2 regions of the Pseudarthrobacter sp. L1SW genome follow, and region 2 is predicted to be linked to the other one. Evidence: predicted binding sites of a transcription regulator. Region 2 holds the regulator's gene; the other holds the start of a gene.
What was found. Region 2 encodes HrcA, which represses chaperone genes, less so after heat shock. Its sites were predicted from a motif close to TTNGCACTCGNNNNNNNCGAGTGCNAA; they were not measured.

Region 1 (13,317 bases), 720 kb from region 2:
GGGACCCGCTTCCACAACCACCTGTATGAGCAGCTGAACCTTAACTGGATCTACAAGGCGTTCGCCCCCACCAACCTGGAACAGGCCATCGCCGGGGTCCGCGGGCTGGGCATCCGGGGTTGCGCCATCTCCATGCCGTACAAGGAAGATGTGATCGCCCTCGTGGACGAGATGGACCCCTCCGCCAAGGCCATCGATTCCGTGAACACCATCGTGAACACTGACGGGCACCTCAAGGCCTACAACACCGACTACACGGCAATCGAACAGCTTCTGGCCACCAACAAGGTGCCCACCGGCTACTCCGTCCTGGTCCAGGGCGCTGGCGGGATGGCCAAGGCGACCGTCGCGGCGCTGCGCGACGCCGGCTTCACCGACGTCACTGTCCTCGCGCGGAACGAAAGCACGGGCCGGGCGCTCGCCGAACAGTACGGCTTCCAATGGCGGGCAGCGCTCGACGGCGGGACGGCTGACCTGATCATCAACGTCACCCCCATCGGCATGGCCGGAGGGCCGGAGGCTGAGTCGCTCGCCTTTCCGCAGGAAGCGATCGCCGCCGCCCGCGTGGTGTTCGACGTCGTTGCGCTGCCTGCCGAGACGCCACTGGTCAAGGCAGCACGGGCGGCAGGTAAGCCGGTAATTACCGGTGCGGAAGTGGCCACCATCCAGGCGCTGGAGCAGTTTGTGCTCTACACCGGCGTCCGGCCCACGGCCGGGCAGGTGCGTGCCGCCGAGGAGTTCATGCGCGCGCAGTAGCCGTTTCTTCGCCGGCAGTGCCCTGCACCGGCTCCACCACGATGGCCACCCGGTCCTCCCCAATGCGGGTCAGGACCAGGGTGGCTGTTTTGGCCCCGGCCTTCTTGCCAGCTGCTTTCCCCCCTGCATTCTTCCCGGCTGGGTTCTTCCCTGCGGGCAGCAACTGCTTGCGCAGTTCTTCGGGTGTGACGGCGGTGCCGCGCTTCTTGATGTCCAGCACGCCGATGCCCTCCGCCTTCACCCAGGCCTTCAGCGCCTTCACGTTGTACGGCATCACGTCCAGGACCTTGTAGGCGCGCGCGAACGGGGTGTCCACCAGGCGGGGAGCGCAGATGTAGGCGATGTGCTCATCCACCAGGTGCCCGTCCAGCTGCAGTGCGACGTCGGCCACCAGGCCGGCCCGGATCACGGCGCCGTCCGGTTCGTACAGGTATCCCTCCACCGGCCCCACCGGTGCCGCTGGCCCCGCCCCAAAGTCCTCGCCGCTGGTCAGCTCGGCCGCGCCCTGGGCGCCGAGCACCAGCGCAGCCCGGCGGACTCCGGGCCGGCGCACCGCGTTGAACCACAGCGCCACCTCGGTGACGTCGCCGGCTACCGAAACCCACTGCGCCTCACAGCCGGGCGGAACGGACTCATGCGGCATGCCGGGCCCCATCTTGACGCCCACGGCCAGCCCGGACGCCGCCAGCTTCTCCACGAAGGACAACGGCGGAGAGAATGCTTCCGGGTCCCAAATCCGTTTGGTCCCCGAACTGGAGGTGACGCGGCGCGCGGGATCCAGCCAGACGCCGTCGACCCCGTCCAGCGGCACAGCCGTGGCGTCCGCGTGGACCACTGTGGCGTTGGGGAACGGAATGAGGTTCACCGTGGCGCAGGCCGCCGTCGTCTCGTCCATCTCGACGGCGGTGACGTTGATGTCCATCGATGCCAGCGCCAGCGAGTCCGCAGCGAGGCCGCAGCCGAGGTCCGCCACGTGGCGGATGCCGGCCTCGGCGAACCGTTGGGCGTGGCGGGCGGCTACGTTCAGCCGGGTTGCCTGTTCCAGCCCCGCCTGGGTGAACAGCATGCTGCGGGCGAACTCACCGAATTTCGCGGCGGCCTTGGTGCGGAGCCTGGACTGGGTGAGGACGGCGGAAACCAGTTCGGGGGAGTGGCCTGCCTTGCGGAGGGCGGAGTTCAGCTCGAAGGATTTCTCCTCCTGGTAGGGGCCCAGGGACGCCAGGAGCTCCCAGCCTTCAGGGGTGAGCAGCGGTGCAATCTGGTCCTGGGGAGCGTGAGCCATGGGTTCCAGCCTAGTGGAGGAGCGGCACGCCGCGATGCCGATAGTGTTGAAGCCATGAACCAGAGTGCAGGTCCCCAGCAGTCCCGTCAGCCCCAACCCGGGGACGGCGGGCTGGCGAGGTTTGCCCGGCCGGCACTGATCGCCAGTTCGGTGGTGGCCGTGGTGTGCCTCGCGCTCCTGGTGGTCATTTTCTTCCTGGACACCTTCAACGCCACGGTCTACTCGGTGGGCGGCAACAACATCCAGGACGACACCCAGGAGGCCCGGGATATCCGCGGGCTTTACGACGGTGCCCGGGCCGGCAGCGTCGTCTTCCTTGTCGCATCCCTGTTGACTGCCCTGGCTTCTGCCTTCCTCCTCTACCGGGGGCGGAATTCCCCGGGGGAGGCCGACGGCGGAGAGGACGTCGACTTCGACGACCTGGGCCGCTGAGGTGGCTTGCTGCCCGCACTGGTGAGCAGGACGCCTGAAATAACCAGGATGCCGCCCAGGACCTGGGGGACGGTGATGGGCTGCCCCAAGGTAATGGTGATGATGGCGGTAAACACTGCGATGAGGTTCAGGTAGTTGCCGGCGTTGGCAGCCGTGGTGCGCTTGAGGGCCAGGTTCCAGAGCAGGTAGGAACCCAGCGAGGGGAACAGGGCGATGTACGCCAGCGACCAGCCCTCCGAGGGAGTGGCCGGCAGCCCGGCTCCCGCTGCCACCGCAAAGGGGACCAGGACAACGGCCGCCATGGCCACCTGCACCGCGGTAGACGTAATCGCCGGGACGGACAGCCTGCGCGCAGTGATGGTGTAAAAACCCCAGACGGTGATGGCCGCAACGATCAGCAATTCACCGGCGTCGATGGAGAAAGTCAGCAGCCGCTGCAGGTTGCCGCCGGTGAGGACCAGCAGGACCCCTGCCAGGCCCAGGGCAACGCCCACCCAGCTCAGCGGGCCCGGCCTGTCCCGGAGCAGGATGGCGGCCAGGACCATGATCAGGGCCGGGTTCGCGGCAGTCACCAGGGAAGCGTTCAGGGCCGAGGTGTGTCCCAGTGCGCTGTAGAGCAGCAGTGTGTAGGCGCTCATGCCCAGGCAGCTCAGGAGCAGGAGCATGCGCCAGCGGCGCAGGACAGCGCGCCAGTCGGGCCGGTCAACGGCCTGGGCAAGGACCAGCAGCGGCACGGCAGCCAGGGCCCAGCGCCAGAAGGTCAACTGGAGCGGCTGCATGGTTTCCATGGCGGCCTGCCCTACAACGAAGTTGCCCGCCCAGAAGAGGGTGGCAAGGGTCAGGTACAGGGCTGCTCGCACCGGTCAAATGTACATGGATGGTGTCCGCCCGTGACGAAATGCTGGCACTCGCCTTGACCGAGTGCTAACCCTTACATAGAGTCTTCATTAGCACTCTCCCTAGGAGGGTGCTAATACATGAAGAGCTGCCAGCCAGGCTGCTGCCGGCACCGCGACGACGGTTTGCCAGCCACGGCGGAATGCTTTCCAGTCCACGAATTTGCTGACGAAAAGGAGAGGTCCGAGTGTCGGTCTCTATTAAGCCTCTTGAGGATCGTATTGTTGTCCGCCCGCTCGAAGCCGAGCAGACCACGGCTTCCGGCCTGGTCATCCCGGACTCCGCGCAGGAGAAGCCCCAGGAAGGCGAAGTTGTTGCTGTAGGCCCCGGCCGCTTCGAAGACGGCAACCGCGTTCCTGTCGACGTAGCCGTCGGCGACGTCGTTATCTACTCCAAGTACGGCGGAACCGAAGTCAAGACCGGCGGCACCGAGTACCTCGTGCTGTCCGCCCGCGACGTCCTGGCGATCGTCGTAAAGTAACTCCCCGGATCCCCGTGCCGCTGGTCTTGCATTCTGCTGGTCAGCTGCGCGGGGTTCTGTCTTGAAAGGACAAAACCATGGCAAAGCAGCTTGCGTTTAATGACGCTGCCCGCCGGTCTCTTGAAGCCGGCATCGATAAGCTCGCCAACACCGTCAAGGTGACGCTCGGCCCCCGCGGCCGCAACGTCGTCCTGGACAAGAAGTGGGGCGCTCCCACCATCACGAACGACGGCGTCACCATCGCCCGCGAAGTGGAACTGGACGACCCCTACGAGAACCTTGGCGCGCAGCTGGCCAAGGAAGTGGCCACCAAGACCAACGATGTTGCCGGTGACGGCACCACCACGGCAACCGTCCTGGCGCAGGCCCTGGTCAAGGAAGGCCTGCGCAACGTAGCGGCAGGCGCTGCTCCCGGCCAGATCAAGCGGGGCATCGAGGTTTCCGTTGAAGCCGTTGCAGCACGCCTGCTGGAGAACGCCCGCCCCGTTGAAGGCACCCAGGTGGCCAACGTTGCAGCAATCTCCGCCCAGAGCGACGAGATCGGCGAGCTCCTCGCCGAGGCCTTCGGCAAGGTGGGCAAGGATGGTGTGATCACCATCGAGGAGTCCTCCACCACCCAGACCGAACTGGTCCTCACCGAGGGCATGCAGTTCGACAAGGGCTACCTGTCCCCGTACTTCGTCACCGACGCGGAACGCCAGGAAGCAGTCCTTGAGGATGCCCTCATCCTGATCAACCAGGGCAAAATCTCCGCGGTGCAGGAATTCCTGCCGCTGCTGGAAAAGGCCCTGCAGAGCTCCAAGCCGCTGTTCATCATCGCTGAAGACATCGACGGTGAGGCCCTGTCCACGCTGATCGTCAACCGCATCCGCGGCACCCTGAACGTCGTGGCCGTCAAGGCTCCCGGCTTCGGCGACCGCCGCAAGGCCATGCTGCAGGACATCGCCACCCTCACCGGTGCGCAGGTTGTCTCCCCGGAACTGGGCCTCAGCCTGGACACCGTCGGCCTTGAGGTGCTGGGTACCGCCCGCCGCATCACGGTAACCAAGGACAACACCACCATTGTCGACGGCGCAGGTTCGGCCGAAGACGTGGCAGCACGAGTCGCCCAGCTCCGCGCCGAGCTGACCCGCACCGACTCCGACTGGGACCGTGAAAAGCTCCAGGAGCGCCTGGCCAAGCTGGCCGGCGGCATCGGCGTCATCAAGGTCGGCGCAGCCACCGAGGTTGAGCTCAAGGAAAAGAAGCACCGCATCGAGGACGCTGTTTCCTCCACGCGCGCTGCCCTTGAAGAAGGCATCGTCGCCGGCGGCGGCTCGGCCCTGATCCACGCCCTGAAGGCACTGGACGAGGACCCTGCTGTCAAGGCGCTCGAAGGCGACGCCGCCGCTGCTGTGGGCATCGTCCGCCGCGCGCTGGTCCAGCCGCTGCGCTGGATTGCCCAGAACGCCGGCTTCGACGGCTACGTCATCACCGCCAAGGTTGCCGAGCTCGAAACCAACAACGGCTTCAACGCCAAGTCGGGCGAGTACGAGGACCTGATCGCCGCCGGCGTGATCGACCCCGTCAAGGTCACCCGCGCCGCCCTCCGCAACGCAGCTTCCATCGCTGCCCTGGTCCTCACCACCGAGACCTTGGTTGTCGAAAAGCCTGCCGAGGAAGACGAGCACGCAGGCCACAGCCACTGACCTGTGGCTCCGTGCGGGCAACCGTGCATGCACAAAAAACCGGTCCAGCATCCGCTGGGCCGGTTTTTTGTGGGCCTAGGGATCAAGTCCCCGGCATGTCCTGGGTCTCCACGCCCCCCGCGCGCTCGTAGACCAGCGACACCGCCCCCTTCGGGAAGCTGCGCGCCGGCTCGGCGAGGCGGAACGTGGCGGGGATGGTCCCGGCGTCGAAAAGGCGCTTGCCCTGCCCCAGGGTGACCGGGTACAGCCAGAGGTGGAGGCGGTCGAGCACATTTGCCGCGAGCAGCGAACGGATGAGGACGCCGCTGCCGAACATATGGACCTGCTCGTAGTCCTTCCGCAGCCGGCCCGCGGCCTCGGCATCCGGCAGGACTGTTGTGCCCGCCCAGCCAGGAGCGGTGAGGGTGCCGGAGACAACGTACTTGGGCACGCGGTTGAGCGTGCCGCCAATGTCGCCGGACTGGTGGGGCCAGTAGGAAGCGAAGATGTCGTAGGTCTTCCGGCCGAGAAGCAGGGCGTCGATCTGGTTGATCCCAGCCTCGATGGACGCTTCAGCCTCGTCGTCGGACACCGGCGCCTGCCACCCACCGAAGGCGAAGCCGCCCGCGGTGTCCTCCTCGCGGCCGCCGGGCGCCTGGTAGACGCCGTCGAGGGTCATGAACAGGTTCGCGACGATGATTCCCATGGGTCCAGTCTGGAACTGGCATTTCGCGCTGTCCAGCATCAGCGGCCAGCCGTCCGTCCACGTGCGTGGCAGACTGATTGCCATGCTGCTGGACGAGCTTGTCAGAACTGCGGATGCCGTGGCGTCCACCCGGTCCCGGCTCGTGAAGGTGGACGCGCTGGCCCACCTGCTGCGCCGGCTTGAGCCCGCAGAGATCGCGACGGCGGTTGGGCTGTTGGTTGCCAAGCCCCGCCAAGGCCGGGTAGGGGTCGGCTGGCGCGGCATGTCAGCCGCCATGGGGGAGCCCGCCGCCGAGCCGAGCCTGACTGTCGCGGACCTCGATGTTGCGTTGGACCGGCTGCTTGCAACAGCAGGCGCGGGATCGGCAGCAGGACGCGCCGCGACGCTCAGGACGCTCACGGCGGCAGCCACTGAACGCGAGCAGGCATTCATCGCCGGCGTGCTGCTCGGAGAACTGCGGACCGGTGCCCTGGAGGGTGTACTGACGGATGCGGTGGCCCGTGCCTCCGACCGGCCCGTCGAGGCCGTCCGCCGCGCGGCCATGCTCTCCGGCGATCTCGGCGGGACCGCCTTGCTGGCCATCACCGGAACGCCCGCCCAGCTGGACGCCGTCGGCCTCGTCGTCGGGCGTCCGGTGCAGCCCATGCTCGCCTCAACCGCGGCCAGCGCCAGCGCGGCGCTGGAAGCCACCGGGGAGGCGTCCGTGGAATACAAGCTCGACGGCGCGCGCATCCAGGTGCACCGCACCGGCGACGACGTGCGCATCTACACCCGCACCCTGGCCGACGTGACCCACCGGTTGCCCGAGGTGGTGGCGGCGATTCGCGGCCTCGACGTGCGGGACGTGATCCTCGACGGCGAGACGCTCGCCTTGGACGAGGACGGGGGCCCGCGGCCGTTCCAGGAGACCATGTCCCGGTTCGGGGCGGACGCTGTCCGCGAAACGCTGCTGCACCCCTGGTTCTTCGATGTGCTGCACCTTGACGGGCGGGACCTGCTTGACGAGCCGCTGTCCACCCGCATCGGCGTGCTTGATAGCATCGCGCCCGGGCTCCGGATCCCCGGCGAGATCACGGCCGATGCAGCCGTCGCAGAGAGGGTGTCCCGTGATGCGCTCGCAGCCGGGCACGAGGGCGTGGTGGTGAAGGCCGTGGGATCGCCCTACGCGGCCGGCCGGCGCGGTTCCAACTGGATCAAGGTGAAGCCGGTGCTCACCTATGACCTCGTGGTCCTCGCCTGCGAGTGGGGCTCGGGCCGGCGCACCGGGCTGCTGTCGAACCTGCACCTCGGAGCCCTGGACCCCACCGGCGAATTTAGCGAACCCGGCGGCTACGTGATGGTGGGCAAGACCTTCAAGGGCCTCACGGATGAGCTGCTGCGCTGGCAGACCGGGCGCTTCCAGGAGCTCGAGGTTCGCCGCACGGCAGGCACGGTGTGGGTGCAGCCCGTTACCGTCGTGGAAATAGCGATCGACGGCGTGCAGCAGTCATCCCGCTATCCCGGCGGCATCGCGTTGCGGTTCGCGCGGGTCAAGCGCTACCGAGACGACAAGGCCGCGGCGGAAGCGGACACCATCCAGACGCTCCGCGCGCTGCTCCGGCCGTAGCGGGAGGCGCCCCGTCCTGCCGCTTGTGCCCGGTGTGCACCGGGCGTAGCGTGGCGCTTAGGTCCCGGATGCCCGGCGCCCGGGGCAACGAGGCCGGCTGGGCGGACGGCGCCCGAGGAGGTCAACGTGTCAACTGAAACGGCCATCGACGACGGCAGGCTGGCCTTCCGGGAGAATCGCTGGACCGATGCCCTCAGGAGCTACACGGACGCGGACCAGCGTGGCGGACTCCCCGCTGCCGACCTTGAACGGCTGGCCACCGCCGAAATCCTGACCGGCAACACGCCAACAGGACTGCACACACTGACCCGCGCCCACGAGGAATACCTGGAAGTCGGCGATGTGGCGGGCGCCGCCCGGTGTGCCGGCTGGCTGGGGATCCAGTTCATGAACCTCGGCGAGGCGGCACAGGCCGGGGGATGGTTCGCCCGCGGCCAGCGGCTCCTGGACGAGCTGACGGAGCCGAACGTCGTGGAGGGGTTCCTGCTGGTCCCCGCAGCCCTGGGCAAACTCTATGGCGGGGATCCCGCAGGCGCACTCCAGCTCTTCTCCCAGGCCGCCGACGCCGGCCGAAGGTTCCAGGACAAGGACCTGTCCGCGCTGGGCCTCCTGGGCACCGGCCAGGCCACCCTGATGCTGGGCCGGGCTGACGAGGCAATCAGCTTGTTCGATGAAGCAATGATCGCCGTGACAACAGGGGAGCTCTCCCCGATCCCTTCCGGCATCATCTACTGCGCGGTGATCGGCAACTGCCATCTGGCCTTCGACCTGGAGAGGGCGCTGCAGTGGACGGCGGCCCTGGACCGCTGGTGCGCCGCCCGCCCGGACATGGTTCCTTTCAGCGGCCAGTGCCAGGGCCACCGCGCCGAACTCTTCCGGCTCCACGGCGCCTGGCCTGAAGCGCTGGAGGCAGCGGCGGTCGCCCAGAAACGGGCTATCAACGGTGATCCCCAGGCGCTGTTCGGCGGCTACTACCAGCAGGGCGAGGTGCAGCGCCTGGCCGGCAGCCTGGACGCAGCCGAGGCCTCCTACCGGCAGGCGGCGCGGAGCGGCTACGACCCCCAACCAGGCCTTGCGCTCCTGTGGCTGGCCCGTGGCGACCCGCAGCAGGCGCAAACGATGATACGGCGGGCCGCAGGCGAAGCTGACCAGGCCACCCGCCGGCACCTGTTGCCGGCGATCGTGGAAATCGAACTGGCAGCGGCAGATCCGGAAGCGGCAGCCCGGGCTGCCGCTGAGTTGGAGTTCTTCGCCCGGGAGTACCCCAAACCCATGGTCCGGGCCGCGGCCAGCCAAGCTGATGGAGAGGTCCGGCTGGCCGGGGACGACCCTGCCGCCGCGTGCGTCTCCCTGCGGCAGGCCTGGCACCTGTGGGCTGAACTGGGCGTGCCGTATGAGGCCGCCCGGTGCCGGGTGCTGATCGGAATCGCCTGCCGTGCGCTGGGCGACGAAGCATCCGCGCTCATGGATTTTGAGTCCGCCCATGCAGAATTCCTCGACCTTGGCGCCGCTCCGGCCGCCGCGTGGGCGGCTTCCCTCATCCAGGCAGGCCAGGACGACCCCGGCCGGCGCCAGGGCCTCTTGACCCCGCGGGAGGTTGAGGTGCTTCGGCTCGTGGCTTCCGGGCAAGGAAACCGCGCCATCGCCGCACACCTCTTCCTCAGCGAGAAAACCGTGGCCCGGCACATCAGCAACATCTTCCTGAAGCTCGGACTGTCCTCCCGGGCCGCAGCCACCAAATATGCCTTCGAACACGGGCTCACAGGCTAGGAGGCGTACACAAAATTACCCAGCAGGCCCTGCCGCGCACTTGCATGTTTCGCCCGACGCGGCCACCCGGACCGGGCCCATAGCCTTCAAGCATGAACCTCCCAGTCCTCGCCGGCACCCTTTCCACGGTGCTCTTTGCCGTCGGAATGCTGCCCATGCTCGCCAAGGCGGCGCGGACCAGGGACCTGGGCTCCTACAGCCTGGGGAACCTGATGCTGACAAACGTGGCCAACGCGGTCCATTCCGTCTACGTGTTCAACCTCCCGGCCGGCCCCATCTGGGCCCTCCACCTCGCCTACGTCCTGGCCTCCGCCCTGATGCTGGGCTGGTGGCTCCGCTACAGGGACGCAGGCCGCGCCGGGAAGGCGCCACGGGAGGAAGACAGGAAGGCTCAGAAAAAGGCATTCCCATCAACCCAACAGGAGCAAAGCCATGAACAGCAGCAACGTGAGCGGCATGCTGGACACAATGATCATCGGCGGCGGCCAGGCAGGACTCGCCCTGGGCCACCACCTCCAGGAGCAGCAACGGCACTTCCTCATCCTGGACGAAAATCCGCGCACCGGCGACGCCTGGCGCCAGCGGTGGGATTCGCTCCGGCTGTTCACTCCGGCGAAGTTCGACGGACTTCCCGGTACACCGTTCCCGGCCGATCCACTGTCCTTCCCCACCAAGGATGAGGTGGCCGACTACCTGGAAAACTACGCCACGGGGGAGGGCCTGCCGATCCTCCACGGCACCCGGGTGGAACGCCTCTGGCGGGAGGCGGACCACTTCGTGGCAGCATCCAACGGCCGCCGCTGGGAGGCGCGCAACGCCGTCGTGGCCACAGGGGTGAGCCAGGCACCCAAGGTGCCCGGCTTTGCGGCGGAGCTTGCCCCCTCCACACTCCAGCTCCATTCCAGCGGCTACCGGAACCCGGGCCAGCTGCAGGACGGTCCGGTCCTGGTGGTGGGGCTGGGCAACTCGGGAGCGGAGATCGCCCTTGAAGTGAGCCGCTCCCACCCCACCACCGTGGCAGGCAAGCCCGGGGGCGAGCTTCCCCTGAAGCACGGCCGCGCCGCTGCCCGCTATGCGCTTCCGCTCATCCGCTTCCTCGGAATGCATGTGCTCACGCTTGGCACGCCCGTCGGGCGCAAGGCGGCGCCTGTCTTCACGGCGCGCGCCACGCCCCTGATCAGGACCAAGACCAGGGACCTGGCGGCGGCCGGCGTGCGGCTCGCACCGCGGGTGGCCGCAGTGGAGGACGGCAAGCCGGTCCTGGAGGACGGCACCCGGATGGAGGTGGCGAACGTCATCTGGTGCACCGGATTCCGGGACGATTTCAGCTGGATCGATCCGGCCCTGCTCGACGGCGGCGCGCTGCCGCGGCAGCACCGCGGCGTCGCCCTGGATACCCCCGGACTGTTCTTCCTGGGGCAGGAGTTCCTGTATGCGGCCGTCTCCGCGACGCTTCCAGGCGTGGGCCGCGACGCGCGGTACATGGCAGCAAAAATACCCCGCCTCGGTAGGATTGATGTTTTGCCCATGCGCCAGTGAGGTCTTTTTGTGTCGATAGCGGGAACAGGAACCCAATCCGGACCGGTACCCGGGGCCTCCGCCAAGGGCAGGAAACCGGCCTTCCGTCCCGAAGTCCAGGGACTACGGGCGCTCGCGGTCCTCATGGTGGTCACCTACCACGTCTGGCTCGGCCGGGTGTCGGGCGGAGTGGACATCTTCCTGCTGGTTTCCGCCTTCCTGCTGACCCTTTCCTTCGTCCGGAAAGCGGAAGCCGGGCGCCCGTTCGGACTTGTGGCGCACTGGCTGCACCTGTTCAAGCGGCTGCTGCCCGCCGCCGTCGTGGTGGTCCTCGGAGTGCTCGCCGGCACCTGGCTGATCCTCCCGCAGAGCCGTTGGCCGCAGGTCCTGGACCAGGCCTGGGCGTCGTTGTTCTATGGCCAGAACTGGCTGCTCGCAGACACGGCGGTGGACTACTACGCCCAGGACCACGCAGGTGCCAGCCCCCTTCAGCATTTCTGGTCGCTCTCCATCCAGGGCCAGGTGTTCATCCTGTGGCCGCTCGTCTTCGCGGGCACCGCGGCGCTGCTGGCTTTGCTGCACCGCGTCCCGGCGCTGGCCCGGGTCAACTACCGCGGACTGCTGGGGCTGGCCTTCGGCACGGTCTTCGCGTCATCACTGGCATACTCGGTGGAGCAGACAGCCACCAACCAGGCCTACGCCTACTTCGACACCAGGGCCCGCCTCTGGGAGTTCGCACTGGGGTCACTGCTGGCCCTTGCCCTGCCCCACCTCAAACCCGCCCGGGCCTTCCGCGTGGTGCTGGGCTGGGCGGGCCTGGCGGCCATGGTCTCCTGCGGCCTGCTCCTCACCGTGGACCGTTCATTTCCCGGGTACGTTGCGCTCTGGCCCACCCTGGCCGGCGCCGCGGTCATTGTCGCGGGGCAAACCGGCAGCCGCTGGGGCGTGGACAGGCTCCTCAGCAGCAAGCCGCTGGTGGCCCTGGGGGACAACTCCTACGCCCTGTACCTGTGGCACTGGCCCGTCCTGGTGCTGGTGCTCGCCGCCACTGGCGTGGAGGCGCCCAATCTCGTCCAGGGCCTGGGGATCGTCGGTGTGTCCATCGTGCTCGCCGTCTTCACCACGCGTTTCGTTGAAAAGCCGCTTCGCGACTGGCGCTGGCCCCAGCTGCGGGCGCGCCGCACCGCCGTCGTCATTGTTGCCTGCGGTGCCCTCCTGGCCGGGCCCGTCGCCGTATGGCAGACCACGCTCACCGCCGAGGAAAGCGCGACGGCGGCACAGCCGCGGGAGCTCACGCCAGGGGCCGCGGCACTGAACCTGGAGAACGCGCCGGTGCCGCCCCCGGATGCGAGGATCATTCCCGGGCCCGCCGCGCTGGACAACGACTGGGCTGGGATCCATGCCCCCTGCACCGATGCCAACGCCACGGGCGATCCCATCCTCGAGGGCTGCCGGCAGGAGGTTCCGGAAGGGGAGGCCACCAGGCGGATCGTGGTCCTGGGCGACTCCCACTCCCAGCAATACCTGGGTGCGCTGGCCCCCATCGCCGCCGCCAAAGGATGGGAACTGGTCACGCTCCTGATGCCGGCGTGCCGCTTCGGTGCCGAATCGGAAACCAGGAACGCGGAGTGCAACGCCTACAACCGGGCCAGCGCCGCCTACGTCCTGGAACACCGGCCTGACGCTGTGTTCACCGTGGCTACGCTGACGCACGAGGACGCGCCCTTCGAAACAGAGGTGCCGGGCTACCTGGACGGTGTCCGGCCGTTCATAGAAGCGGGAATCGAGGTGATCGGGATCAGGGACAACCCCCGCTTCACGTTCAACATGCCTGAGTGCGTGCAGCGGAACGGTGCCTACGCTGCAGAATGCAGTGTGCCCCTGGCAGAGTCACTGGTGGAGCCGTCACCGCTGGAGGGCTACCGGGGCAAACTGGACCGGCTGCACCTGATGGACCTGAGCGACTTCATCTGTGCGCGGGGGATCTGCCCTGGCGTTGTGGGGAACGTCTATGTGTACAAGGACGACAACCACCTCACCCGGACATATGTGGAAAGCATGATTCCCATGTTCGAGGAGCGGCTGCTGGCAGCCACGGGCTGGAGTGCAGTTGCTCACATTGAACCCATGGAATAGGGGGATCGGCGCGGAGGTTCTAATATTTACTCAATACTTTCTGCCCCCGGGGCGCCGCCTGCCGCG
Region 2 (9,414 bases):
GGACCGGTGATGGAGAGCTCGTTGCCGCGGACATGGAAATTGACGTGCGGGAACTGTTCCTCGATGAAGCGCAGCGCCTCATCGTGGCTGCCCAGTGACTGGACCATCTGGTCGGAGTTGTCGAAAACAACAACTTCGGTACGGCTGCCGGGGAGAGAGTGGGGAAATTCCCCTGCGGCGCCTTCGCCCGTGTTGAGCCGGCGCTTTCCATTCGCTGATTCAGTCATGGTGATGGCCCGCAGGCCCGTTATCCCCTCAAAGTCCGAAAATAAATGTCCACCGCCGGGCCGGTCACCGCATCCGGTGCGCCTTGCCCAAGCGGTCCCTCCATCTTACGCCAGTACGGCGTCGACACCGGATTGTCCCACTACAAGGACAAGCGTGAACACGCCGTCCGGTACAGGAGGTTGCTTCATTAGGTATCAACTTCATATCGGCCTCATATCGTTCCTGTTGCAGTTGGCTCCAGTGGCTCCGGCAGGGCCATTCTGTTCGATGCCCTGTGCCATGCTGGAAATCCAGATTCATTGCTGGAGTACCGCCGCCCGGGGAAGCGGCCCATTCGTGAAAGGACGGGCAAACAAACGTGCCGGAATCTGCTGCGCCCCTGAGGGCAGGACGACGACAGGGCCGTGTCCGCCCTGCGGTCCTCGCGGCGGTTCTGGCAGTGACACCGCTCCTGGCGGGGTGCCTCGCCGAGCCGAATCCTGCACCGAGCGGGCTCCTGAATTCCGGCCCTGCTGCCACCGGCACTGCGCCGTCCACCAGCGCACCGCTCGAAACCACGCAGTCCTCCAACAAGGCGCCGGTGTACTGGATTGGCCGCACCGGCAGCAGCGTGTTCCTCTACCGTGAGTTCAGGGACGTGCCGGAGCAGGAGAACCCCGTGACCCGTGCCCTGCGGGCGATGATGCAGGATAAGCCGCTTGACCCCGACTTCTTCACCCCCTGGCAGAACCCCAGCGAGCTGGCCACCTCGATTTCCGGCAAGGACGTCATCACGGTGGACGTGTCCGAGGACGCGTTCAACAGCAACCTCGACGCCGACATGGCGGCCCGTGCCGTCCAGCAGCTGGTCTACACGGCCACGGCCGCTGCGGCCAGCTCCGGGCTCATCGATTCCGGGCAGCAGATCCGCGTGCGGATCCTGGTGGACGGGCACACAGACTACGTTGCTTTCGGCCACGTCCAGCTGGGCGACCCGATGACGAGGGCCGCGGGCATGGTGGCGCCCGTCTGGGTCATCGATCCGCAGGAAAATGTGGAAATCGCCGGCGGAAGCGTGAAGATCACTGGCCGCAGCACGCTTGCCGGCAGCAAGTTGCGCTGGCAGATCCAGCGGATGGAGGCGGGCGGCACCAAGGCGCCCTTCCTCACCGGAGAAACAACGGCCTCTGCCGAACCGGGACAGGGAGGGCTCTTTACGCTGGCCCTCACGCTCCCTGCGGGCGACTACGAGCTGCGCGTTGCCCAGGCCGGCGCCAGCGGGCAGCCGGACCAGAACGAGGACTCGCGGGCCTTCAAGGTCCGCTAGCCCGCACCCTGCAGCTCCGCTGCCTGCTCAACCGGCAGGTGCGGCGCGAGGGGCCGCCCATCGTCCCAGGACGTCGCTGGCGAGCACGACGGCGGCGGGCCCGGCAGTAGATGAGCGCAGCACATGGGGGCCCAGCAGCGCCGTGACGGCACCTTTGCCGCAGAGGCGGGTGACTTCCCGGGGACTGATGCCGCCTTCCGGTCCAACAAGCAGGAGCACTTCCCGCGGTTCCGTCCCGTTTCCGCCGCCCTGCCATGCTTCCAGCACGGTCCGCAGGGGCCTGACCGCGTCCTCATGCAGGATTATGGCAAGCTGAGCCGTCTCCACGAGGCCGGCCAGCGCGGCCGTGTCGACGGCGGGCCGTACCTCGGGAATCCATGCGCGGCGGGCCTGCTTGGCTGCCGCCGTGACCACGGACTGCCATTTGGCGTGGGCTTTCGCCGCCCGGTCGCCTTTCCACCGGACGATGGACCGCTCGGACTGCCAGGGTATAACGGCGTCGATCCCCAGCTCTGTTGCCGTCTCAATGGCAAGTTCGTCCCTGTCGCCTTTGGCCAGTGCCTGCACCAGCACCAGCCTGGTGCCTGGCTGCGGCTCGACGGACAGGGAGGCGCACTCAACATCAAGCCCGGACGGGGATGCCGCCAGCACCTTTCCGCTCATGCGGGTCCCGGCGCCGTCCACGATGTCAACGGGCTCGCCGGGGGCTATCCGCTTCACCGTGACGGCGTGCCGCGCCTCGGGCCCTTCAAGGACAAAGACCTCCCCCGCCACCATCTGGTCAAGGGAACCGGGAGGGGTGAAAAAGACCGGGTTGCTCACCGCTACAGGTTACCGAGCCGGTCCCGGAGCTTGGCGAACATGCCTCCGCTGGCCGCAAGCTTTCCTTCGGTGATCTGCTCACCGCGGAGTTTGGCAAGCTGCCGCAGGAGGTCCTCCTGTGCAGGGTCGAGTTTCGCGGGGGTTTCGACCTGGAGGTGCACTTTCAGGTCGCCGCGCCCGTAACCGCGGAGGTGGGTCACGCCAAGTCCACGAAGGGTGATGATCTCGCCGGACTGGGTGCCGGGCTTGACGTCGATTTCCTGCGGCCCGTCGAACGTTTCCAGGCTCACTTCGGTACCCAGGGCTGCCGCCGTCATGGGAATGTGCAGGGTAGCGTGGAGGTCGTCGTTGTCCCGGACATACGTGGCGTCGTTGTTTACGCGGATCTCGACGTAGAGGTCGCCGGCAGGGCCGCCGGCAGGACCTGCTTCGCCCTGGCCCGAGAGCTGGATGCGGGTTCCGGTGGCCACGCCGGCTGGAACCTTGATGGTCAGTGAACGGCGGCTGCGGATGCGTCCTTGGCCGCTGCACTCGTTGCAGGGGTCCTTGATGACGGTGCCGAAGCCTTCGCAGGTTCCGCACGGGGCGGCGGTCATGACCTGTCCCAGGATGGACCGGACTGCGCGCTGGACCTGGCCGCTGCCGCCGCAGATGTCGCAGCGTTCCGGGTGGGTTCCCGGCTGGCAGCACGAACCGTCGCAGGTGGGGCACGTAACGGCTGTGTCCACTTCCAGTTTCTTATTGACGCCGAAAACAGCGTCACGCAGTTCAATGCGGACACTGATGAGGGCGTCCTGGCCGCGCCTGACGCGGGAAGCCGGGCCGGTGCTTCCGCCGGCACCGAAGAAGGTGTCGAAAATGTCCTGGAACGCGAAGCCCTGGCCGGCGTATCCGCCTCCGCCGAAGCCGTTGTCCGTGCCGTTTTCGTTGCCGGTGGTGTCATAGACGCGGCGCTTCTGCGGGTCAGAGAGAACCTCGTAGGCGTGGGTCACGGCCTTGAAGCGGTCCGACGCGTCCTCACCCGGGTTGACGTCCGGGTGGAGGGTGCGCGCCAGTTTGCGGTAGGCCTTCTTGATCTCTTCTCCCGTGGCCTCCGGTGAGACTCCAAGGACGTCGTAATGGCTGCTCAAAGTTCGTATCTCTTCCTTGTTGTACTGCCTGCAGTTGGACTGCGGAAAATGCTCTGCCTGCCCGGGGGAACCGGAAAACGTCAGGGGCCCAGGATCCGCGAAAGGTACCGGGCGACGGCCCTGACGGCGGCCATGGTGGTGGGATAGTCCATCCTGGTTGGCCCCAGGACGCCGATTTTGGCAACGTGGTCCGGACCGTACCCTGTTGCAACCACGGATGCCTCGGCCAGGCCGTCGTAGGGATTCTCGCGGCCGATGCTGACAGCCACCCCGCGGTGGTCCTGCGCCATTTCGCTCAGCAGGCGGAGCATGACCACCTGCTCCTCAAGCGCTTCGAGGACCGGACCGATGCTGAGCGGAAAGTCCACGTTGGACCGCGCAAGGTTGGCTGTGCCCGCCATGACCATGCGGTCCTCCCTGCTGCTCTGGGCCAGTCCCTCGAGGCCGACGGCGAGGGCATGGGCGGCCTGCCTTTGGCTCGGGGCCGCTGTGGCCACCACCGCCGGCAGGGACTGGGCGAGCTGGCTCAGCGGCGTGCCGGCAAGGGATCCGAGGAACCGTGCCCGCAGGCTGGCGAGGGCGTCATCCGCCAGGTCCTGGCCGACGTCGATGACGCGCTGCTCCACCTTGCCGCTGTTGGCGATCAGCACCACCAGCACCTTCCGCGGTGCAAGGAGGACGAACTCGATATGGCGGACCAGTGCCCGGCTCAGGTGCGGGTACTGGACCACCGCAACCTGGTTGGTCAGCTGCGACAGCAGCCGGACGGTGCGGTCAAGGACGTCGTCAAGGTCGTCCGATCCTTCCAGCAGTGACTGGATGGCCCTCCGTTCCGCCTGGGACAGCGGTTTGACTGCAGAGATCTGGTCCACGAACAGCCGGTAACCCTTGTCTGTGGGGATACGCCCGGCGCTGGTGTGCGGAGCGGTGATCAGGCCCTCTTCCTCCAGGGCGGCCATATCGTTCCTGATCGTCGCGCTGGACACACCGAGATGGTGCCGCTCCACCAGGGCCTTGGACCCGACGGGTTCCCGGGAGTGGACGTAGTCCTCCACGATTGCACGCAGCACTTCGAGTTTGCGTGGCTCGCTCACACTCCACCTCCATCCAGGGTTCGGGGCGGCAGCACCGCCCGCGCTGTGCCACCTCAAGGGTTAGCACTCGACATGCCTAAGTGCTAACAGTCTATTATGCCTCCCCCCGTTGCTAGCATTGGTACCGCTCCGGGCGAAATTCCGGACCTGTACCGAACGCTAGGCGGAGTGAAACCATGCAGTACCAGAACTGGGGCCCGCGGGACTTGTCCGCTCCCGCAAAGACTGAACTGCCCGAGGTGCCCGTTGAACGGGGAATGGTGCTCGAGGACGTCCAGTCCGGCTGGGTGGGTGCCGTGACCCGCGTCGAAAAATCCGGCGGAATGCATGTGGTTGCCCTGGAGGACAGGCGCGGAAAGTCCAGGTCTTTCCGCTTGGGCTTCGGATTCCTCCTCGAAGGGCAGGCCATCAAGCTCCTGCCCCCGGCCCCGCGGCAGGCAGCCGGTGCCGTTGCCGGGCCCGGCCGGACGGCTTCCGGGTCAGTCCGGGTTGCCGGCCAGCGGGCGCAGGTGGCCAAAGCCAGCCGCATCTGGGTGGAGGGAAAGCACGACGCGGAACTGGTGGAAAAGGTCTGGGGAGATGACCTGCGCGTGGAGGGCATCGTCGTCGAACCCCTCCACGGCATTGATGACCTCGCGGCGGCAGTCGCAGGGTTCAGGCCCGGACCCGGCAGGCGGCTGGGTGTCCTGGTGGACCACCTCGTGCCGGACTCCAAGGAATCACGCATAGCCGACGCCGTTATGGCCTCGCCGGGTGCCGCGGGGAACGTCCTGATTGTGGGCCACCCCTATGTGGACGTGTGGCAGGCCATCCGGCCCGCTGTCCTGGGCATTGAGCAGTGGCCAGTGGTGCCGCGCGGGCAGGACTGGAAGACCGGCATCCTCGCAGCGTTCGGCTGGCCCCATGCCACCAAAGAGGACATCGGGCTCGGCTGGCAGAAACTCCTCGGCGCCGTCCGCACCTACGCAGACCTTGAAGCCTCGCTGTTGGGGAGGGTTGAGGAAGTCATCGACTTCCTCACCGTTCCCTGAGGGCGCTCCACCCCGGCGCGCGCATTCCGGCGCCGATACCGGGCAGTACCAAGTATTCTTGGTACTGCGGATCCTGCAACAATGCAGGCCTGCGCACCAAGTAAGCATTCTTGGCCGGCACCATTGCACTTCAGAAGGAACAGACTGTGGCAGAAAACGCACGCGATCACAGGGACACCCAGGGCGGCCAGGGCCGTTCGGAGTACCACGGCGTTCCCGCGAATGCGCTGCCCCTCACAGCCAGCGAAGACCGCCAATGGGCCACGATGGCCCACTTTGGGGGCATCCTGGGCTGTGTTCCGTCGCTGCTGATCTACCTGATCTTCCGGGACCGGGGGCCTTTCACCGCCCAGGAATCCAAGGAAGCCCTGAACTTCAGCCTGCCGCCCACCATCGCTGCCCTCGTTGCGAACATCCTGGTGGTCTTCGTCCCCGTGATCGGCAACGTCTTTGCCGTCATAGCCACCCTCATCTGGATTGCCCTGACCTGCTTCTCGGTGGCGGCCGGCATCCATGTCAACCGTGGACAGCCGCACCGGTACCAGTACAACCTGCGCTGGATCAAGTAACCCCACCCCCGCCCCGCAAGGCCGCACCGGCTCCACGGCCAGGGGAACGCTGCGGGCGCGGGCCCGCGTTGCTTTGTGCCGATCAGTCCGGGAGGACCCGGCGTACCACCGCGTCTGCCAGCAGCCTCCCTTTGAGCGTGAGGACCAGCCTTCCCTTGAAAGCGGCGGCAGGATCCACGAGGCCGTCCGCGATCAGTCCGGCCACCTCGTGCCGTCCCGCCTGGCCCAGTGACGACACGTCGAGGCCGGACTGGAGACGGGCCTCGAGCATGACACGCTCGACATTCCGGGTCTCCTGGTCCAGGGTTTCCCTGCCCGCTGCCGGTGACACTCCCTGCGCAAGGCGTCCGGCGTAGGCCGTGGGGTGCTTGACATTCCACCAGCGGACGCCGCCCACGTGGGAGTGCGCCCCCGGTCCAATCCCCCACCAGTCGTCGCCCCGCCAGTAGGCGAGGTTGTGCCGGCAGGCCTGCTCCGGCGTGCGGGCCCAGTTGCTGACCTCGTACCAGCCGAGGCCGGCCTGGGTGATGAGGTGGTCGGCGAGTTCGTACTTGTCGGCGTGGTCGTCGTCGTCGATTCCGAGAACTTCGCCACGGCGGATCTGGGCGGCGAGCTTGGTGCCGTCCTCCACAATGAGGGCGTAGGCGCTGATGTGGTCCGGCTGGTAGGACAGCGCCGTCTCAAGGGAGTAGCGCCAGTCGTCCAGCGACTCCCCTGGTGTCCCGTAAATGAGGTCCAGGCTCACGGCAAGTCCGGCATCACGCGCCCACTGAACGACCTGCGGCACGCGGCTGGGCGTGTGGGTCCTGTCCAGGACCTTCAGGACATGGGGAACAGCGGACTGCATGCCGAAGGAGACCCTGGTGAACCCGGCGTCCTTGAGAATGGCCAGGGATTCAGGGGTGACCGAGTCCGGGTTCGCCTCCGTCGTGACCTCGGCGCCGTCCTCGATTCCCCACTGGTCAATGGCGCGACGCAGGATGAGCGCGAGGTCCCCTGCGGGAAGGAGGGTTGGTGTGCCGCCGCCGAAGAACACCGTGCTCAGCGCGCGGGCGGGAAGTCCCGATTCGGCCAGAACCCTGGCAGCCAGCGACACTTCGGAGGCCGCAGTGGCGGCATACGCGTCCTGCGACGCGCCGCCGCCGAGCTCGGTGGCGGTGTAGGTGTTGAAATCGCAGTACCCGCACCGGACGGCACAGAAAGGAATGTGCACGTACAGCCCGAAAGCCCGGTCCGCCGCACCGTCCGCTGCCTGGGCAGGCAACAGACCGTCCGACGGCGCCGGGTCGCCGAGGGGAAGAATGCTAGGCATTGCTGGGGCCTCCGGTGTTGCCGGACGCTGTGTTCACTACTTCTTTGCCTTGTCCTTGGACTCATCGGTGGTGAGGGCGGCGATGAAGGCTTCCTGTGGAACCTCCACGCGGCCCACCATCTTCATGCGCTTCTTGCCTTCCTTCTGCTTTTCCAGCAGTTTGCGCTTACGCGAAATGTCACCGCCGTAGCACTTGGCGAGAACGTCCTTGCGGATGGCGCGGATGCTTTCCCGGGCAATGATCCTGGAGCCGATGGCCGCCTGGATGGGCACCTCGAACTGCTGGCGTGGAATCAGCTCGCGCAGCTTGGTGGTCATCATGACGCCGTAGGAGTATGCCTTGTCGCGGTGGGTGATGGCTGAGAAGGCATCCACCTGCTCGCCCTGGAGCATGATGTCCACCTTGACGAGGTCCGCCACCTGGTCGCCGTCGGCCTTCCAGTCAAGCGAGCCGTAGCCGCGGGTCTTGGACTTGAGGATGTCGAAGAAGTCGAAAACGATCTCGGCGAGCGGCAGGCGGTAGCGGATTTCCACCCTGTCCTCCGAGAGGTAGTCCATTCCGCCCATAACGCCGCGGCGGCTCTGGCACAGTTCCATGATGGCGCCGACGAACTCGTTCGGAGCGAGGATGGTGGCGGACACCATCGGTTCGCGGACCTCGTGGATCTTGCCGGAGGGGTATTCGCTGGGGTTGGTCACATGGACCACCTTCTTGTCCTCCAGCGTCACTTCGTATTCCACGTTGGGTGCGGTGGAAATCAGGTCCAGGTTGTACTCGCGCTCGAGCCGTTCGCGGGTGATTTCGAGGTGGAGCAGGCCGAGGAAGCCCACGCGGAAGCCGAAACCCAGCGCGGCCGACGTCTCGGGTTCGTAGACCAGCGCGGCGTCATTAAGCATCAGCTTCTCAAGCGCGTCCCGGAGCACCGGGTAGTCGGTGCCGTCCAGCGGATACAGGCCGGAGAACACCATCGGCTTGGCATCGGCATAGCCCGGCAGTGATTCAGCGGCCGGCTTCGCGAGGTTGGTGACGGTGTCGCCGACCTTGGAAAGGCGGACGTCCTTCACGCCGGTGATGAGGTATCCCACTTCGCCGACGCCGAGGCCCTTCGAGGGCGTGGGTTCCGGGGAGCTCACGCCGATCTCCAGGAGTTCGTGCGTGGCCCGCGTGGACATCATCTGGATGCGCTCGCGCGGGTGCAGCATGCCGTCCACCACGCGGACATAGGTGACCACGCCGCGGTAGGTGTCGTAGACGGAGTCGAAGATCATGGCGCGGGCCGGGGCGTTTGCGTCGCCCTCGGGAGCCGGCAGGTCGCGCACGATCTTGTCCAGCAGCGCTTCAACGCCCATGCCGGTCTTTCCCGATACGCGGAGCACGTCCTCCGGGTCGCCTCCGATGAGGCTGGCAAGTTCCGCAGCGTACTTCTCCGGCTGCGCTGCCGGAAGATCGATCTTGTTCAGGACCGGGATGATGGTGAGGTTGTTCTCCATCGCGAGGTACAGGTTGGCCAGCGTCTGGGCCTCGATGCCCTGCGCCGCGTCCACCAGGAGGATCGCCCCTTCGCAGGCTGCGAGGGAGCGGGAGACCTCGTACGTGAAGTCGACGTGGCCCGGGGTATCGATCATGTTGAGCGCGTAGCTCTTGCCGTCAAGTTCCCACGGCATCCGGACCGCCTGTGACTTGATGGTGATGCCGCGTTCGCGTTCGATGTCCATCCGGTCCAGGTACTGGGCCTTCATGTCGCGGGGCTGGACCACTCCGGTCAACTGAAGCATCCGGTCGGCCAGCGTGGACTTGCCGTGGTCAATGTGCGCGATGATGCAGAAATTCCGAATAATGGCCGGATCTGTCGCGGCGGGCACCGGGGCGGTGCGGGCCATGGGAGACACGCAGGGTCCTTACTGTTGGCATTCACTGATGG

Region 1: groES (co-chaperone GroES) is a predicted target of HrcA. The motif match lies at 3,372-3,398, and genes of this name have one in related genera.

Annotation. Positions count from the first base shown of each region.
Region 1 is NZ_CP078079.1:2,809,546-2,822,862, reverse strand. Features, by position in the region: gene KTR40_RS12970 (shikimate 5-dehydrogenase) at 1-756, shown strand, start outside; gene KTR40_RS12965 (class I SAM-dependent methyltransferase) at 740-2,038, opposite strand; gene KTR40_RS12960 (hypothetical protein) at 2,093-2,470, shown strand; gene KTR40_RS12955 (DMT family transporter) at 2,398-3,330, opposite strand; gene groES (co-chaperone GroES) at 3,555-3,848, shown strand; gene groL (chaperonin GroEL) at 3,926-5,536, shown strand; gene KTR40_RS12940 (dihydrofolate reductase family protein) at 5,619-6,221, opposite strand; gene KTR40_RS12935 (ATP-dependent DNA ligase) at 6,304-7,827, shown strand; gene KTR40_RS12930 (response regulator transcription factor) at 7,954-9,597, shown strand; partial or broken gene KTR40_RS12925 (hypothetical protein) at 9,690-9,950, shown strand; gene KTR40_RS12920 (NAD(P)/FAD-dependent oxidoreductase) at 10,030-11,136, shown strand; gene KTR40_RS12915 (acyltransferase family protein) at 11,146-13,251, shown strand.
Region 2 is NZ_CP078079.1:2,087,441-2,096,854, forward strand. Features, by position in the region: gene KTR40_RS09575 (PhoH family protein) at 1-227, opposite strand, end outside; gene KTR40_RS09580 (GerMN domain-containing protein) at 587-1,534, shown strand; gene KTR40_RS09585 (16S rRNA (uracil(1498)-N(3))-methyltransferase) at 1,562-2,356, opposite strand; gene dnaJ (molecular chaperone DnaJ) at 2,359-3,486, opposite strand; gene hrcA (heat-inducible transcriptional repressor HrcA) at 3,567-4,580, opposite strand; gene KTR40_RS09600 (DUF3097 domain-containing protein) at 4,757-5,611, shown strand; gene KTR40_RS09605 (DUF4870 domain-containing protein) at 5,758-6,180, shown strand; gene hemW (radical SAM family heme chaperone HemW) at 6,263-7,492, opposite strand; gene lepA (translation elongation factor 4) at 7,529-9,382, opposite strand.